4 regions of the Paradesulfitobacterium aromaticivorans genome follow, and region 1 is predicted to be linked to each of the others. Evidence: riboswitches for the same ligand, from Rfam matches in the RefSeq annotation. Region 1 holds a riboswitch; each other region holds the start of a gene.
The links. A riboswitch is a leader RNA that binds a small molecule or an ion and turns the genes downstream of it on or off. The one in region 1 is predicted to bind cobalamin.

Region 1 (4,698 bases):
CCAAGCGCAAGCTCCACTCTGCCCGCAACCGTTGCTTGAGGCAGGCCAAGATTAACAGGCCCATAGGAAACATCTTCATACACCGTGGCTGCGAAGAGCTGGTCATTCGGATCCTGAAAGACAAGCCCCACCCGCGCGAATACTTCCTTCTTGGGCCAGCGGCTTAACTCCTGTCCTCTGAGCAAAACATGGCCCGAATTCGGCTTAAGCAATCCGTTAAACTGCTGAAAGAGTGTCGTTTTACCACATCCGTTAGCCCCAAGCAAGGCCACACATTCCCCGGCAGCGACAGCAAAATCAATACTGTGCAAGACTTCCTCCCCGCCTGGGTAGGCAAAGCTGAGGGTTCGAGCCTCTAATATCGGTTCGGTAATAGCTCTCTCGTTATCCTCCACGGTCGCATCCCCTTCATTCAGATAGCAGATTAGTTGCCACAACGAAACACCTATTTCAGCGAGCCATGAGCCAGGCAAAAATAATGATGGAAAGGCCCGCCACTGCAAGCACAATATCCCCTCTTCGAACCGTGCGCAGGTAATTAACCCGCATTTCCCCTTCATATCCCCGGCAAAGCATAGCCTCCCACAAGCGCCTACTACGCTCAAAAACCCGCAGGAACAGAACGCCACCGATCGCAGAGGTCGTCTGCACTGTGCGCCACCAAGTGCCATAACCCAGGCGCATGTGCTGTGCTTTTTGCAGGCGGTCCAGTTCTTCCATCAGTACAAACAGAGAGGAATAGCTCAAAGTCATAATTTCAATGACTGTCGCAGGAACTTTGAACCAGGCGAGGGCACTTACCCATTCCTGCACACTGGTGGAGAGCGTGAGCAAGAGCATGACACTCATCCCGCCCAAAACACGCACCGCAAATAAACGTCCCTGAATCAACCCTTCTTCATATCCGGTCAGATGCACCCAGCCCAGTTCCCAATGAAAAGCAGGGGTCTGACCGCTGAGGAAAATCTGCGTTAGCCAAAGCAAGACCGCGATCAATACCACCGGACGCAGGCGAAGGGCCACAAGGCGCACGGGTACACCCGCTCCCAAGAGCAAAGCCAGGCTTGTTAGCCCAAAATATGCCGGAAGCTGCCAAGTCTTAGTGCTTACTGCTGCCATTAAGCCGCATACCGACAAGAGCAGTTTTACCCTGCCGTCAATCCTGGTCAATACGGTCTGCGGAATCTCCAGTGTCAGATGATGGGCGCTCATTTGGACCTCATCTCCGCATCGGCGCTATACATATGATTCGAATTGGCTTTAAGATCGCTCTCGCGGCTATTCTTCTTGCCAAAAAAGCCACGCCATTGATAGCCCAGATAAAACCCGGCTACCGCTCCCCCGGCAGCAAATACAAACAACAACAAATCCCCTTTGTCTGTATTAATAAGGGGCGGGCGCTCCTTGACCCCTATTTCCGCAGCATATTTGGCAGCCACTTCTCCGACCTTCTCATCTGCACCGGGCATAGACATAGAGCTTGTTCCGACATATACCAGCAACGCTAAAAACACGATAGCCACAAGCCATTTCCCTGATTTTCCCATTATTTTTCAGCCCCCTTGGCCACATACTTGGTTAGCTCAGACCCCTGCGACCGGATCTCTTGCGCCCGAATCACTTTAAGCATCACCAGGATGTCTGGGCGGCGTTCGGCAATATACTTGAGGATAAAGCCTGTGAACAGCCCTTCTACGATCGCCAGCGGAGCCTGAGTGGGCAGGAATGCGCCAAAGATCGCGATAAACACTTCACTCACCAGATGCTGCCCGTGAATAGCGAGAGCCAACTGGATCGAAGTACCTATATAGATGGCAATATCCCCTATCACTCCGGCAGCGAGTCCTGACCAAAAAAGATTCGCTTTCATTCTGCGCAGCATCCAAAAGATTAGCCAGCCTGTCAGCCCCCCGAACGCTCCCATGGTCAGGGTATTGGCCCCTAAGGTTGTCAGACCGCCATGGGCAAAAAAGAGAGCCTGAAATAAAAGCGCGATCATACTAACTAAGGACGTAATCCATGGCCCTAGCAAAATTGCTCCCAGCGGAGTTCCGCCCGGATGGGAACTGGTACCGGTTATCGGTACGGGCACCGGCAGCAATGAGACCAGGAAGATCCCTGCGGTCATTACCCCTGTCAGTTGCTTCATCATGGGAATCTCTTTGCTTTTTTCAGTTAGACTTTTGACCCCGGCGGCAGCCATAATAACGGCACCTGCACCATAGAGAACTGCCGGTACGACCGGGAGCATTCCTTCTGCAATATGCATCTTTCTACTCCTCCATAATTAAAAAAGACAACCGACACTGCCATGCTCCAAACATCCTAGTACAGTAGCTTAGAGTCACGGCAATGTGTGGTCATCTTAGAAACAGCGTTCACTTCCGCTCTCAAGTCGCATCCGCATTTTTGAGAGCAAATCCCGCTGGACAAGACAATCTGCATGCTCCCCTCAGGAAGCTTATGTAAGTTTTCTACAACAGAAAAACCTCCACCAGAGGCGGAGGTATGCTGCTTCAACACGCACCTCCCATCCATCGTGGGTAAAGTGTTCTTTGCGGACAAGCAGGTTTCCTGGCTTAGGCTCCTCACCTTCTGCCCCTTCCCAGGTTTCCCCAGTGGGTATGGCAGAAGACTCCCCTTTTACAGTGGCGGGACCGCGCCGGATTCACACCGGCTTCCCTTTTATGACTCCTCAGTTCAAGAAGGAATCACTTGTCCGAATACGTATGAACTTGTGACTATTTTAGCATCCGTAGGGGCTCGGGTCAATCCCTTAGCACAGATTTCAGGATTCCGCTTGCAAAGATTTTCGGGTTAGGGATGGGCTACTTGCTCTTGTCCATTCCTTTAAGTATTAATACGACAAGAGTCGCAAAAGCGATTGCAAACATCAATGTTTTTGAAAGTACTTCTAATTATGTCATATCATTTTCATTTTTGTCATAATTTTCCCTCTTGCAATTCTTGCATTAATTTGCTAAGATAACCCCATAATTTAACATGATCTTGACTCTTATCCAGAGTAGGTGGAGGGACTGGCCCGATGAAACCCGGCAACCGGCAGCTAATGCACGGTGCTAACTCCTGCAGGCAATCTGGGAGATGAGAGGAGAACCGAGAGTCGCTTCGCGTGTTTTCCTCGCGAAGTTTTTTATTTGCCGGAAAAACTAAGAGATAGTCTCTTAACTTAAGATGAGAGTCATCGACAAGAGCTATTAGGGAGGCACGTTACATGATCCGGGTTGAGAATCTAACCAAAGAGTATTCCTCTGCTCAAGGCAAGGTTAAAGCCTTGGAAAACATATCCCTGCATATTCCACAGGGCGCTATTTACGGCATCATTGGTTTAAGCGGTGCGGGCAAGAGTACGCTTGTGCGCTGCCTTAATCTTTTAGAAAAACCGAGCAGTGGCCGGGTTCTTGTTCAGGGACAGGACCTCACCCAATTGTCTGATAGAGAACTACGCTCAGCCAGGCAGAAGATCGGCATGATCTTTCAGCACTTCCATCTCCTGCAGTCGCGCACGGTCGCGGAAAACATCGCCTTCCCTCTCGAAATTGCCGGGTTTCCCAAAGAAGAGATAGTTACCCGGGTTAACGAACTTCTGCCTTTGGTGGGATTGAAGGAAAAGGCCAACACCTACCCTCCTCAGTTAAGCGGCGGGCAAAAACAGCGGGTCGGCATCGCCCGTGCCTTGGCTACCCAACCGCAAGTCTTACTTTCCGATGAAGCGACTTCTGCTTTAGACCCGCAAACAACCCTGTCCATCCTCAATCTTTTGAAAGAAATTAACCAGACCTTAGGCTTAACTATCGTAATTATTACGCATGAAATGAAGGTTATTAAAGAAATCTGTTCGGACGTGGCGGTTATTCATGAAGCTCAGATTGTGGAACACGGCCCGGTCGAGTCGGTGTTTGTCAATCCTCAGTCAGTTATCGCTAAAGATTTTATTTCAACCGTTTTTCCCAACGAACTTCCACCCGAGCTTCTGCGCGATCTCGCTGCCCACCGCGATTCTGAGATCGTCCGCCTTAATTTTCTGGGCGCACGCGTTGCCGACCCTGTGATCACTGACCTGGTCCGAACTTGCGCGGTGCAAGCAAACATCCTTTACGGCAGCATTGACCACTTGCGCTCTACCTTGTTTGGCACGCTCACGTTGGAACTCCAAGGAACACCTGACCAATTGGAAAAAGCCCATGCTTACCTGTCAAAGCGTGAATTGCAAGTGGAGGTGATCCAGCGTGCACTTTGAACTATCCATGCTCTTTGACCCATCTTACTGGGAATTTATATTGCAGCTCATACCGCTGGCTTTGGGTCAGACCATCTATATGGTCATCGTCTCGACAGTACTTGCTTATGCCTTGGGGCTGCCTCTGGGAGTCTTGCTCGTAGTCACCTCCCCGGGGCACATTTTGCCAAATCCCTGGGTTGAAACGGTTCTGGGCACGATTATCAACATTCTGCGCTCTGCACCTTTTATTATCTTATTGGTCGCCCTTATGCCCCTCACCCGGGCACTCGTAGGCTCTTCCATCGGCACCACGGCAGCCATTGTCCCGCTGGTGGTCGCAGCAGCGCCGTTTGTTGCCCGAATTGTGGAAAGTTCACTGAAAGAAGTGCCTTATGGTGTCATTGAAGCTGCGCTCTCGATGGGAGCATCCCCTTGGCAGCTCATCCGAAAAGTCC
Region 2 (4,698 bases), on a different contig from region 1:
CAAGCAAAAAACAAGAGATTATCAATATAAAGCCGTAAAGACAAAAATTTTCAGCCAAGAAGTACCGGCAGTGCTATAATTATGGTAAAAGGGGGCTACGGAAAATGAATTTAAGAATATTTAAGGGATATGAGAGGTTCGAGGATCATTACCCGACAGAGGCTGTAAAATATGCCTTGGCCAATAAAGAGAAAGCGATCCCAGAGCTGCTTGAGATATTGGAATATACTATAAGTGATGTAGAAAATCTATCAAAAGACAATAAGTATCTGATTCATTTTCCAGCCATTTACATACTGGCTTACTTTCGAGAGGAAAAAGCATATGAAAGTATGATAAAGATTGCATCTCTGCCGGATGAGCAAATATTTGACTTACTGGGGGATTCGGTCACCGAGGATTTCAAAAATATTCTTGCTTCGGTCTGTGATGGAAATATTGAACCGATTAAAGGCATTATTGAGAATTCTTCATTGGATGAATTTGTTAGAACAGAGGCCTTAGAATCTCTTCTGATCCTATTGAATCATGGAGTGGTATCGAGAGAACAGCTGGTGTTCTATTTCAAACAACTTTTTAATGGAAAGCTAGAGGTAGACTACAGCTATGTGTGGGACATTCTTCCCAGGTGCTGTTCGTTAATACATCCTTTAGGACTGACAGACGACATATTAAAAGCGGTAGCAGATGACAAAGTAGTAGAGATTCTTGCTGACATTCCGTTTATGAATAAACAGGTTAATAGATCTATGAAAGAGGTTCTGGATGAACTTAAGGAAGATGAGGATTATTCCTTTATATCTGAAGAGGATGTTAATTCGTTGGAAGAATGGGTTGGGAAATTTACAGATGAAGAGGACGATGAGGAGGAATATCTATTTGATAAAGATTATAATGATGAGCATGAGGATGAGATGTTTAAGAGGATTTTCCATGACGAATACGAGGAAAATAGAATTTTTTCGGTGAATGTTCCTTACAGACGGGAAAACTTTGTTGGACGAAATGATCCATGCCCCTGTGGAAGCGGAAAGAAATATAAAAAATGTTGTCTTGGGAAAGAAAAATAAAAATATGAGGCAAACATAGACCGCATTTCCGATTTAGAAATCTCATATGGTAAACCTACAGAACAGCTTGAGATATTTACACCATACAGAAAAGATGGACCGAAAATTTAGCCAGACTATTGTGATGATTACCCATAACGAGGAAATTGCCCAATTTGCGGACCGGATTATCCGTATTGAGGATGGTCATTCTGGCCATAATGCTCATCACTACTCTGCCTGATTATATTCAAGGTTATCTCATTATCTACAACATTTTTGAAATCTCCGTGGTACGGGATATCCGTTTTTACGGGAGCGGCTCTTTTTTCACTTCTCACCGTATGGATCAGCTCCCGAAAGCCGGGGAAAATTGCCGGAGCTGTTTCACCGGTTGAGGCTGTGAGGTATACAGAGCAGGGATTAGGCAAGGAAAGACGTAACAAAAAGTCCTGCGGTAAAGAAAATACGGGGACTATCTCTAAAATGTCTGTCTCCAACCTGGCCCGAAATAAAAAGAAAACGGCCATCGTTATCACTTCCATGTCTCTCAGCCTAATTTTGCTCAATTCTGTTTTCACGCTCACCAACGGTTTTGATATGGACAAATATTTTTATTACATTTGTGGTGGGTGCGTTATTCTCCTATGGTGTGATTCAGTCCTTAGCCGTCAATTTGTGGTTTTTCCGCTATCGCTTTACCATACTGCCAATGCTCCTTTCCTCCCCGCTGCTTATTATGGTATCCATGGTGATCCCCCTTACTACAGAGGTACAAACAGGCAGTCTATTGTTGAACGCCTGCGTGAATCGGAATAGTCGACAAAACAGAGAGCAGCTCTACTCCATCTGAAGTAAATTTCCGTTTATGATAAAATAACCTTGAGGTGCGAGCTGCGAAGCAGCAGGAATCAAATGAAACTGCTGAAAGACCAGACCGAACAAATCGTCATTGAACTTTTTCGAGAACTTCACCGGGAAGGACATACGATTGTAATGGTCACCCATGATCCGGAAGTTGGGGAACTGGCCCAGCGCCGGGTGAGACTGGAGCACGGGAGAATCGTGGAGCTGGCATAGAGTTGGCAAAGCAGCTTTATTGGACTGCGCGCAAATGAAATTTTGGGAGTATTTAGGGTAGTACAAGGAGAGAAACAGCATGAAGCGACTATTTATTATGGTAATACTCTTATTTGCTCTCTTTTTGTAAACGGGTGTACTGGAACCCAAGCGACGCAAACAACAACTCAAACACCGCAAACACAGCCTGGTACTCCCGGCAATGCAGTAAGCGGACAAAATGCTGCTCAGGACGTATGACGTGACCAACTCTAAGCTATGGAAATTGGGCAAGCATACTCCTATGGGCCAACAGCTCGTGGCAGGACAGGATCTAACGGGCCTGCTGGAAAAGGCTCCACCGAATCACCAGACACCGGAGTTCTGGGGTAAGATTTCTAAGGTAGGGACTTTAAAGAGTACACAATAGACTGTACAAGCTTTCTAAAATCATGTATCATTAAATCAACTAAATACTAGGGATGAGTGATTCTTTCCTGAGGGAAAAGAATTGAAAAGGGAAATCAGTAAAAGCTGATGCGGTGCCCGCCACTGTTAGAGGGAGTTAACTTACACTCTGTCACTGGAATATTATCCGGGAAGACGTAAGTTGATGAGGATCTTAAGCCAGGAGACCTGCTCATACCAAACACACGACGACCTACGGGATGTTAGGGAGGTATGCCTGTGTCACTGCTCTTGATTGATACCGGTTAAGCTTTGAAAACCCTTTCGTTGGTGGAGGGTTTTTTGTTGTTTTAAGCAGTTGTAAGGAGGAACAATTTTGAAAGAAATACCCCAAAAAACTAGCCGCCCTAAATGGATCCGTTACGGAATATCAGTTGCAGGTATACACCTTTTAGGCATGATTTTGCTGTTTTTGAATGTCAAGCAATTTCCTCCATTGCTGGGATTTGCTTTCTTGGCCTATACCCTAGGGTTACGCCATGCTTTTGATGCTGACCATATTGCCGCTATCGATAACACAGTGCGCAAACTGATACAGCAAAAAGAGGATCCGACAGGAGTAGGATTTTTCTTTTCGCTTGGTCATTCTACGGTTGTCTGTATTATGGCAATCATTACGGCTTTTTCAATGCATTGGGCCCAACAGAACATCCCTCAATTAAAAGCTGTCGCAGGACTCATCGGTACTATGGTCGCCGGAAGTTTTCTTCTTCTCATTGGGCTTTTTAATCTTTACATTTGGTTCGATATTTACCGGTTCTTCGTAAAGATGCGTCAAGGGGAGTATGATGAGGAAAATCTTGATCAGCAGCTTCTAAACCGTGGCTTGATATCACGTTTCTTAAAACCAGTGTATCGTTTTATTAACAAGAGTTGGCATGTATACCCGCTTGGCTTTTTGTTCGGGTTAAGTTTTGATACTGCATCTGAAGTTGCCTTGTTAGCTATTTCAGCGAATGTTGGGACTCAAGCGATGCCTTTTACCGTAGTACTGTCCCTTCCAATTATATTTGCTGCCGGTATGAGCTTGATGGACACTGCGGATGGAGTTTTTATGACAACTGCCTACCATTGGGCCTTTTCCACTCCGTTACGCAAGATTTATTATAATTTATCGGTTACCGGTCTTTCCGTAATCGCAGCACTGTTTATCGGTCTAATTGAATTGGCCCAGATAATTACCGCAAAGCTAGGACTAAACAGTGGAATTTGGGGATGGATACAGCATTTGAACTTTGGGGGTATGGGCTATATATTAGTAGGACTTTTCATTGTGGCATGGGTCATTTCCTATTTGCTGTGGAAAATATTAAGGCTTGAAAATGCCTGATGGTTTTACGCCGGCAGGTAAAACGAAAAAGTTGTTCCCTTTCCTAGTGTACTGTCGACCGTTATTGTTCCGCCCGACTGCTCTACTTCCAGAAGATGACTCGCCATGTAATTAAAAACGCTGTAAAAGAATAACGGCTCGCGCTACTTTGTTTAGCTGATTATCCGGTTTGACCTGAGTTTTCTCGTAAAGCTAATGATCAAAAGGAGACTTGTTTTTTAGTAATGTGGTAGATAGCCGTAAGCATCATTCTTGCTACAGCTATGACAGCCCGTTTGTGGCCACGGCGGCGTTTGATCGCTTCATAGCGATAACGAAAGTGCGGAAAATTCTTATCCTTTATTACTGCATTAGCGCATTGAACCAGCAAAGGCTTGATATAAATACCGGCACGGCTAATACGAACAGATTTTTTCTTACCTGCACTCTCGTTGTTTTGAGGGGTAAGGCCAGCCCAAGAGCAAAGGTGTTTAGCAGTTGGAAATACCGACATGTCAGCACCAATTTCCGAGATGATTGCAATAGCAGAAAAATCTTTAATGCCTGGTGTCGTGGCCACAACTTAATCTCTTTGCTGAATTGTTCAGATAGCGAAATAACAGTTGATTCAAGCTTTGCGATACACGTTTCAACATCATTATAGTGTTCCAGACATAGGGAAATTTTTTCAGCTTGTTCGCTGGATATTCTACCTTCAAACGAATGTCATCTTGCTGATTTATAACTAGCTTAGGCTATCACCCCTTACTTTTACAGCCGACAAGATCAAAGCCCAACTGGCTCAGTTAGACG
Region 3 (4,698 bases), on a different contig from region 1:
CAAACCGGCTTCAACCAATAGTTCTAGGTATGCCCCATAGGAGAAATGAGGGATTTTACCGTCTTTGTTGACTTCCTGGGCTATGAACTGGGCTAATTTATAGCGGTTTAGCTCATTGTCTTCAATCTCTTCTTTCATATAGATTTCATAACCATACCCTCTGATCCGGGAACGCAGAGCCGGGTGCATTTTATCCATGTCTTCCAAGTTTCCGGCCAACACCAGTAAGAAATCGCAGGGCACAGGTTCACTGCGAACCATGGTACCGCTGGAACCAAGACTTCTGCCGGTGATGGCCAGTTTTTTCTCCTGAAAAGCCGTCAACAAGCTCTGTTGGGATTCCATACTAAGGGTGGAAACTTCATCGATAAACAATATCCCTTTATGGGCCTGGTGGATAGCACCTGCCTCTATGAGCTGGTAGGGAGGGGTCTCCACTCCTCCGGACTGGAAGGGATCGTGCCGTACGTCCCCTAACAACGCACCGGCATGGAAACCGGTAGCATCAATAACCGGAGCATGTTTCTTACCGGAATTGTTTATTAGTATCTTGAATTTCGGTGCTTGACCCTGGGCTAAATACCTTTTTTTCAACCCGTAAATGAGTAATACCAGAAACAGTCCACCTAAAAGGTAATAAAAATTGTTGCGTGTAAGAGTATAGAAAAAACTGACAAACGAGATAGCAACTACTGCAAAGATTAACAAAAAATTTAAGGAAAAGCCTTGTCGCTTGAACTTCTCCTTAGCCTCTTGCAACAGCTTTTCACTCGCTCCTGAGTTAACGATTTGAATTAAGGGTTGTGTCCGCTGTTCCCGGTTAGGTAAACAGATAACATCTTTCAATTCTTCAGGTGGTAATAGTTCTGCCATAGCTGAGGCCAGTAAGCTTTTGCCGGTCCCGGGTTCACCCAAAAGCAGAACGGACCGTTTTTGCTTGGCAGCAAGTTTAATTATTTGTACAGCCTCTTCCTGACCAATAACCTGGTCTACCAGACACTCGGGAACCGGAATTTCCGCTGTAGAGTCAAAGCCCTTCATTTGCATGCTCCTTACTTCTAAAGAGAAGCCTGATTTTCAGCTGTGGTGGCCCTTATTTCTTCTGCATATTTTTGAGCCGCCAGGACTAGTTCCGGGTTAGTTGAATGTGACAAGCGTTTTAACGCAGAAAACAGTGCTTGGCGGCTCAATGGTTGGTCCTGGTACTGTATTCTAAGTAAAATTTCCATAACTTCTCCGGGAAACCTATCGGCAAGAGGCCCGGACACTGCCCGGGCTATCTGCCACTGAGTAACAGCGTTAGGCAGGGGCACCCACCGCTTAAGACATTCATATGCTGTTTCCGGAAAAATTTCAGCCAGGACCTTCCCGATAATCTGCGATCCGATGAGTCTACGTACTGCTTTACTTTCATCAACTACCAGTCGGTCTAATAACGGTATTAGCAACGGAAGCAAAGTAGAATCTCCTTTCCTAATAACCGGTACCAAAGACAGAGCTGCCGTAGCTCGCAAATATTCCCGTTCATCCCCAAGCCACCTGGAATAGTAGTCTAAAACACTGTTATCCGTCAGATCCCAAAGGGCAGCAATACCCCAGGCAGCTCCTTCTCTCACCTGCCATACCGGATCAACAGCCAGTTCTTCCAAAAGCGTAATCACCTTAGCAGGTTCTTCAAGGTAAAACCGGCTCAAATATTTTCCAGCAATAAATCGAAAGAACCACTGCTTCCTACCAGTGTAGTCCTGGCAAACTTCGTATAACCTGTCCGGTTGCTCGCTAAAGTATTTTTCAAAAATCTGCAACCCCAAAGCCAATTGCCCGCTATGTGCTCTACTAGCCAAGATCAGTAGCATTTTATCCAGTAAAAAGAAAAGTAGACGATTCATCTTTAACCTAACCTATCCTAAGTATTCGAATCGGGTGCGGTTATAAGTCTCTTAGATTGACGAGACTTGAGGGATTTTGGAGTAATAACTCCTGCAACCATTCCGAAGGCAATGACAACCATCAAAAAGATCATAGTCTTAACTTTAACACCGGTAGGGGGCTGAACTCCCATCACTTCTACCGGGAACTCTGTTCCTACAGGTGTAAACTTAATCGAAGAAGTAGCCGTCGGCTCAATCATAAAGGTCAGGAGGTGTTCAGCACCGTCAGCAAACATGTTATCAAAGCCAAAACCACCGTCAGTCGATACAAACTCGGTATGCAGTACGTTTTTATCTTCTTCCATGTGATGGGCATTGATTTTTACTAGAACATTGGTTACCGGCTGACCGGTGGCTTTATCTACTATTTGTCCGGTAAATTTAGTCAGGTGTCCTACCGTCGACATTCCAGGGTTTACATTAACAGTTAATTTAACCTGGCCGTTTTCCGCAGATTTCACGATAGGGTTGAAATCTGCCGATTGATGATTCATGGTCATGGCCAGGAGAGGTGCGGTTGTCATACTTAAAGCTATTACGAGTCCAATCATTAAAAAAGTCTTAAGTTTCATACTTCTACTACCTCCCCAGCCACTCTACGCGAGGTTAATATATATCCCGTTGCAAATCCCAAAAGCAACAGCACTGAAATAAAAATCGAAACATTCCTTACTTTAGTTGGGTTTTCGTTAATCGTAAAGTGCAGGGTTTTTTCTACCGCATGATTGGGGTTTCCGGTTGGTGTAGCTTTAACCGTTAGAGCATATTCTCCTCTGATTGGGAAGACATATCCAAAGTCCAGTTTCCCATCGGGAACAAAAACCTTGCTCTTCATCAGAGTCAGACCCTCCACTCTTGGAACATCAGTAGAAGGAAAGAACTTTGCAGCGGGGCTTTCCAGGGTGAAGGCCAGTTCTACATCCTTCACAGGTTGCCCCTTATTATCTTTCACTACGATGGAAAACTGGGAATCAAAATTAGGCTTGATTACATTAAACTCCGGAGTAGATTGCAGTTGAATCTGCAGGTCGTTTTCCTCAGCAGCATGCGTTGGGGAAGGAGTAAAAAGAAATAGCACTAGAAAAGCCAATAATAATGGCCGTATATAAACCGCGATTCGAGTATTCACTGATTTAACACCTCTTTCTAATTGTATACTTAAATTAATGACAAGGAATAATCATTAGTGCATGCCGGAGGGCATGCACTGAATCATGTAAGGGCGGGTAAGTGCTAAATAATAAGGTAAAGAGGACTAAACCCGTCAGAGCTAAAACAGACAATAATTGTACCGGTAACGATAAATTAAGATTAAACTTTTTGTGTGAAACCACATTTTTATTGGCATAATTCATCATCAATTACCTCCAAAAATAATAAATGAGTCAATTAAATACGGTTCTTCTAACTCATTGGGAACCGACCCAAGAGAACAATACTCTTTACTCAGGGATTTACTGATCAATAAATCAAAAATAAGGGGCCAAAACTGATTGTTAGTGTTTTCTGAATGACGGGCAAAAATAAATCCCTAATCTATAAATTAGGGATAATTATCCAGCCGCAGTTTTGCACAAAAACGGCACACAATAAAAACACCTCCCTAACATCCCGTAGGTTGTAGAAATGTTGGAATAAGCAGGTCTCCTGGCTCAAGTTCATCGTCAACTCACGTCTTCCCGGATATATCCCAGTGACATAATGCGAGTTAACTTCCTCTTACAGTGGCGGGCACCGCGTCAGCTTCAACTGACTTCCCTTTTCAATTCTTTCCCTCGGAAAAGAATCACTCATCCAAAGATATTTAGTTGAGCCTCTATACATTAAAAATAATACTACAAGATTATGAAGAAGTTATGAATTTCTTGTGAAAAATAAAAGGTTTTTCCCTAAATTAGCCAGTAGGCAATAAAATCGTTAATACCTGCTAGAATAAAAATAACACCCCCTACCTTCTGAAGAATTGCATTTATCCTTGGTACATTCCTTGTAAACAATTTTGTTGTTCCTATACCATAGGCAAGTAAAAAGGTAATAACTAATAACGGTATGACTGTTCCGATAGCGAACAGTCCAGGTAAAATAATTCCCCCCTGAGTTGAAACCCCCAACGGGATAACAATACCGAAAAACAGCCAAAAGAGAGTTGGGCAAAAGGCCAAAGAATAAACTACACCTAAGAAGAACTCCCGTATATTTTTGATGTTAGGTATATGTCTTATCAGGTTTCGTTCTAATGAAGTAAACAGCGATAATTTTGTCTTAAACAATCCAAGCAAATATAGACCAACGATTAACATCAAAGGACCAAGGGCCTTTCTGACTACTTGTACGATAGGAATTGCTTCCTGGTTAAGCTTAATTCCCAACAAGATCGTCAGTGAACCTATTAACGTGTACACAACTACTTTTCCTAGGGTAAATGAAAAGGCTGCTGATAAACACTCCTTCTTTTTGCTAATTTTTTGGGTAAATAAACCCAAAGCACTAAAGTTTGTTGATAGTTGACAAGGAGCGGTGGAACCAAGCAACCCCAAAAGCAGAGCCGATAACACCGGAATGTGGAGCTGCAACGACAGACCTGACAAATAAGGACTCAAAAAATTATTTACTTGTCCTAGGAAAGCGTACCATTGACTAAATAAAGTCATCTAATGCTCCTTTATAGAAAAGAGTCCAAGTTAATTAAAATTACAGTGCCTTTTTTAATGCTTCTTGGAGCGTATTCAATGTCATACCACCCACATGCGTTTCCCTAATTATTCCG
Region 4 (4,698 bases), on a different contig from region 1:
TGAGGGCCAGGATGGAGGCTGTTGCGAGCAGCTGCCTTTTCCCCTTGCCCAGGGTAAAAGGGTGATCTGTACGGTGTTCTTGAAGCCCGGTTAAGTCCAAAACCCAGTCCAGGCGATTCCTTATCTCCTGGTGTCCGAGCCCGACATTCCTTAGACCGTACTCAATTTCCTTTTCCACGGAAACGGCGAAGATTTGGTGGTCGGGGTTTTGAAAAACATAACCCACGGTTTGGGCCAAACCTGCCGTCTCAATGTGGCGCGTGTTGATGCCGTCTACGATGACATCCCCGTCAGAGGGTTTAAGCAGACCGTTGAAATGTTTGGCCAGCGTGGTCTTCCCAGCACCGTTAGGACCGACAAGCGCGACAAACTCTCCCTCTCTAACGGACAAATCAAGGTCCTTAATGACTGTCTGGCCCGACGGGTAGCGGTGGACAAGACCCGACACCGTCAGTAAAACCGGCGTCTGCGCTATAACAGGCCTGTCTGGGATTGCCTGTGCTAGAACTTGTTCAGCCGGCACCGTCAGGACTATTGCAGGCTCAGGTGACTCCGATCGGCCCATTACTATCTTTCGTACAACATTTGCGGCGGCTGACAGATTGAGCGGAACCTCCTCCGATTCGATCCAGCCCCTTTGATAGAAATCCCAGCCAAGCTCGCTTACCGGCAAGGGCTTGATCCCCAGCTGTCGGAGAAGTTCGACCTGGCGAAAGAGGTCTGCAGGCAGCCCCCGCCAGACAATCTCTCCTTCATTTAATACAACGACCTCGTCCGCTCTCTCAATCACTTCTTCGACGTTATGTTCTATTACTAGTATGGTTAGGTTGCGCTTTCTCCGCAGCTCATCAAGGGCAGCATAGAGGTCAACCCGCCCCTGAGGGTCTAGCTCAGAAGCGGGTTCATCTAAAACAAGGATCTCCGGACCCATGGCCAACACACCGGCAACTGCCAGGCGCTGCTTTTCCCCGCCGGAAAGTTCGGCGGTATTCCTTTGATCGTACCCTTGAAGAGCAACCAACTTTAAGACTTCAGCAACTCTGCGTTCAACTTCCATCTCAGAGAAAGCGAGATTGCGGGGGCCAAAGGCTGTGTCTTCCGCCACGGTCCGCCCGAAAATCTGAGTTTCCGGATCTTGCAGCACCAAACCGATGTGCCTGGCCAGAGCTTGTACAGGCTGGCGGCTGACATCCTGCCCTGCCACGGTCAGCCTGCCGGAGAGCTCTCCTTCCAGCAGCTGGGGGATAAGCCCGTTCAAGCACAGGCTTAAGGTGCTCTTGCCTGCTCCGGCAGGTCCCATGACAACGACGAACTTCCCCCGCTCAAGGTCCAGGTTGATGTTTTTTAAGGTAAGGCTTTCCGCATGGCGGTAACGATAACAAAGATTTAAAAGTTCAAGTGCATTCTCCATGATTTGCTCCACTTCCAGGTTCCGCAGTTCTCTGTCTGAACTAAATCAATTTGCTCCCTTTGATCGCTTTATAAGCAATGCCTGCGATGATAACATTTAGCACCGAAGCCAGCACTAAAAAAGGCATAATCCCCAGCACAGCCCCCATGCCCCCCGCCGGGAACGCCGTGAAGGAACCAATAACTCCATTGATAATAATCGCCGCGACGCTTGCCGGAATGAGGCCCAGTTTGCGGTTAACCCAACGGAAGACAAGCGCACATACCGCCATGATCGCGGCGACGATAAGGTGAACAGGAATACTTAAAGGGAAACCTACAACAGCTGATGTGAGCATGTGAGCCACCGCAATCACTATGCTGCCCTCGGCCGCACCGAAAGCAATGGCCGCAAAGTACCCGGGGGCCGAATCCATCCCAATTGTTCCTACCGGACTCGGAATTTTAATAAGGGCACCAACAGCACTTAGAGCAATAAAGATGGAGATGATTGCGATCCTTCTGACACTCGCTACGGATTTAACGGCATTTAGTTGACTCATGAATAATTCCTCCCTCTAAAATTCAATATTCTTAAATTACTTCTTGATTACTTCTTGATTACTTCTTGATCAATTTATAATTACTTCTGAATTACTTCTTAACATTGGGAACGAGTATCCCAGCCTTATGCAGTGCTATGGACCAAAATGCAGACCCTACTCCCGCAAGCTCTCCCAAAGCCGAAGCGGTCAACTCAGCCGGAGATGTGAAAATCAAGCAAGTGGACGGCCCAGCCGACTTTTTCCAGTCAACCTGAGAAGAGCAATCCGGAATAAAGTCACATCCAACATTCTCCGCAAGCAAGTCAGCCTCCCGACGAATCCCTTGAGAACCGATAGGAACAATATCATGAATGCCTTTAATTTTCACGAGGGATAGAACATGTTTACCCTGAACGATCTCTTCATCATCCGGGCTTTGTACCTCAGAACCAACCTTTGGCAGCCCAAGGCAGTAAACGTTGTCTCCGCCTTGGGAAGTTGCAATGCGCAACTCTTCCCGCCTGCACGTGCCGACGATGCTGATTCCCAGACCAGTCTGGCTGGTCGGCATATTCTTCTCCGTACTGACAGCCACCGGCAGAGATCCTTTCTCTGTGAATTTAAGCTCGTCCTTCACTCCGGCCAAGATCCCGTCTCCTGTGGGGTTCAGTTCATTTGATACTGCTACGGTTACAATTTGCGGAACAGCCCCGGCTGCAAGCACTTCGAGCAACGCAACGCGGACGGTTAATCTACCCACTAAATAAGGAGTCACTTTAACGATGTCATACTCTTTCTCCCCAATCGCCCCACACGAATCACAGGCGGCAACAAGGCATTGCCCGTCTGTGAGCATCGCAACTTCCACATCCCGGCCTCGATAGCCCATCCTACTTCACCTCCTTTCCACTCAGTATTAAAGCAAAGCTAAAGTCATTCTAAAAATCGAAGCGATTCGAGAAAAATAAAAAAGCTCACAGTCATTTACCGTGTTACATATAGGTAACAGGCAAATTAACCATGAACTTTACCATGATCCATGAACCGAAAGTTACAGGCAGGTCTCCTGACTTAGAATCATCGCCTTTACACGCCTTCCCAGCTGCCCAGTGGCTGATGTGCAAAAACTCCTCTTTACAGTGGCGGGTCCGCCCGGGACTTGCACCCGGTTCCCTATTCTCCCTAAAAAAGGGCACCTATAACTTGTTTTATTGTTACTAACTAGTTATTCAGAATTCAGTAGTCAGTAGTCAGTAGTCAGTAGTCAGTAGTCAGTAGTCAGTAGTCAGTAGTCAGTAGTCAGTAGTCAGTAGTCAGTAGTCAGTAGTCAGTAGTCAGAATGCCCAAGAATATGCTTCCAGCAAGTTATTAATCTCTTGAAACGCTCCTGTCTCCTGTCTCCTGTCTCCTGTCTCCTGTCTCCTGTCTCCTGTCTCCTGTCTCCTGTCTCCTGTCTCCTGTCTCCTGTCTCCTGTCTCCTGTCTCCTTATGATTTTACCATTATTAAAGCACTCCTTCAAGCCCTCTCATTTTAACCTCATTTCACTCCCTCTCATCATAGTCCTGTCCTCTTAAATCGTTAAGGGTTGAGAAAATTCTGGCTTCAGGGTATGATTTGGGCAAGAGGAAGAAGCTTACTGAAGCTTTCCCATTAGTAGAGGAGTGGAAACCATGGCCAGATTACCGTTGTTAGACGTCGAGAAAATGCCGGAAAAAACCCGGGAGATGATCAGCGGGGGCAAGTCCGAAATGAAAGGGCTAAACATCAACCGCATGGTTGCCCATGCGGAAAAAAGCGCCCGCCACTTTATGCGGCTGGGCAACTCCTTGCTCACTCAAGCGAAGTTGGACAGCCGCCTGCGCGAGCTGTCAATCCTGAGGATAGCGACCCTTTGTGATTCCCGCTATGAATGGTACCAGCATGAAATCCTCGCCCGTAAAATCGGAATTTCTGACGGGCACATCGCAGCGGTGAAGCTTGGCCCGGACAGGCCGGAGTTCAATGATCTGGAACAGGCGGTACTTAAGTACACTGACGAAGTAACCCTGAAGGTCAAGTCGTCGGATGAGACTTTCAACACCCTGGCTCGAGTATTAAGCCATCAGGAATTGGTCGAGCTTACCTTGACCATCGGGTTCTATAATTTGGTGGCACGTATTTTGGAGAATACGGGGGTCGAAATCGAAAGTTAGGCTGCTCTCTGGTAGGGGGCTGTTCCCAAGCACTTCAACTTAGCATTGGGAGCAGCCCCTTTTAAATTATTCCAAAGGAACCAACGATAGCCTCTGAACATATGTTGTACTATCCCGCGTTTACCCATAATATGGAAGGAGGAATAAGCAGATGGCTTTTGGAGCAGGTGGCGGCGGTGGAATCGGTTGGGGATCCGGAATTGGAATTGTTGTGGTCATAATTCTTCTGCTGATTGCTTTAGGAATCGTGTTCTAAGAAGTAGAACTGACACACGAAAATATTAAAAAGGAGGTTACTAGTATGTACGGATACGGCATGTTGGGTGGGTACGGTGCAGGCTACGGCGGCTATGCTTGCGGTACCGGTTATGGCGGTTACACCGGCGGTTATGGCGTTGGGGTCGGCATCATTGCCATTGCAATTCTGATCTTGATTGCCCTGGGCGTTATCTTCTAAATTAGAAATTAACGAATAGCATCACCTGCGCGAGAGTTCCTTTGGACTTTCGCGTTCTCGTAACGCGCAAGAGCATCAAACTTATATGCTCCAGTAGAGACAGTATCAATGGCC

Region 2: linked by a shared signal. The riboswitch ahead of ACYQ2N_RS05090 (HoxN/HupN/NixA family nickel/cobalt transporter) and the one ahead of ACYQ2N_RS02645 (energy-coupling factor ABC transporter permease) in region 1 are both predicted to bind cobalamin.
Region 3: linked by a shared signal. The riboswitch ahead of ACYQ2N_RS22050 (CbtB domain-containing protein) and the one ahead of ACYQ2N_RS02645 (energy-coupling factor ABC transporter permease) in region 1 are both predicted to bind cobalamin.
Region 4: linked by a shared signal. The riboswitch ahead of ACYQ2N_RS12700 (alpha-ribazole kinase) and the one ahead of ACYQ2N_RS02645 (energy-coupling factor ABC transporter permease) in region 1 are both predicted to bind cobalamin.

The regions. Positions count from the first base shown of each region.
Region 1 covers NZ_BAAHYT010000008.1:57,496-62,193, forward strand. The annotation lists gene ACYQ2N_RS02630 (ATP-binding cassette domain-containing protein) at 1-395, opposite strand, end outside; gene cbiQ (cobalt ECF transporter T component CbiQ) at 451-1,212, opposite strand; gene ACYQ2N_RS02640 (hypothetical protein) at 1,209-1,547, opposite strand; gene ACYQ2N_RS02645 (energy-coupling factor ABC transporter permease) at 1,547-2,269, opposite strand; cobalamin riboswitch at 2,548-2,734, opposite strand; SAM riboswitch class I at 3,014-3,112, shown strand; gene ACYQ2N_RS02650 (methionine ABC transporter ATP-binding protein) at 3,236-4,261, shown strand; gene ACYQ2N_RS02655 (methionine ABC transporter permease) at 4,269-4,698, shown strand, end outside.
Region 2 covers NZ_BAAHYT010000009.1:113,579-118,276, reverse strand. The annotation lists gene ACYQ2N_RS05110 (DUF1186 domain-containing protein) at 105-1,070, shown strand; gene ACYQ2N_RS05105 (hypothetical protein) at 1,238-1,630, opposite strand; gene ACYQ2N_RS05100 (hypothetical protein) at 1,965-2,129, shown strand; gene ACYQ2N_RS05095 (cytochrome b5-like heme/steroid binding domain-containing protein) at 2,371-2,538, shown strand; cobalamin riboswitch at 2,576-2,766, shown strand; gene ACYQ2N_RS05090 (HoxN/HupN/NixA family nickel/cobalt transporter) at 2,893-3,906, shown strand; gene ACYQ2N_RS05085 (transposase) at 4,106-4,465, opposite strand.
Region 3 covers NZ_BAAHYT010000011.1:1,080,758-1,085,455, forward strand. The annotation lists gene lonB (ATP-dependent protease LonB) at 1-1,041, opposite strand, end outside; gene ACYQ2N_RS22035 (DNA alkylation repair protein) at 1,059-1,889, opposite strand; gene ACYQ2N_RS22040 (hypothetical protein) at 1,907-2,503, opposite strand; gene ACYQ2N_RS22045 (hypothetical protein) at 2,500-3,060, opposite strand; gene ACYQ2N_RS22050 (CbtB domain-containing protein) at 3,095-3,289, opposite strand; cobalamin riboswitch at 3,552-3,740, opposite strand; gene ACYQ2N_RS22055 (sulfite exporter TauE/SafE family protein) at 3,821-4,582, opposite strand; gene ACYQ2N_RS22060 (TlpA family protein disulfide reductase) at 4,623-4,698, opposite strand, start outside.
Region 4 covers NZ_BAAHYT010000010.1:1,432,634-1,437,331, reverse strand. The annotation lists gene ACYQ2N_RS12710 (ABC transporter ATP-binding protein) at 1-1,411, opposite strand, end outside; gene ACYQ2N_RS12705 (ECF transporter S component) at 1,452-1,952, opposite strand; gene ACYQ2N_RS12700 (alpha-ribazole kinase) at 2,044-2,823, opposite strand; cobalamin riboswitch at 2,974-3,149, opposite strand; gene ACYQ2N_RS12695 (carboxymuconolactone decarboxylase family protein) at 3,606-4,127, shown strand; gene ACYQ2N_RS12690 (hypothetical protein) at 4,429-4,584, shown strand.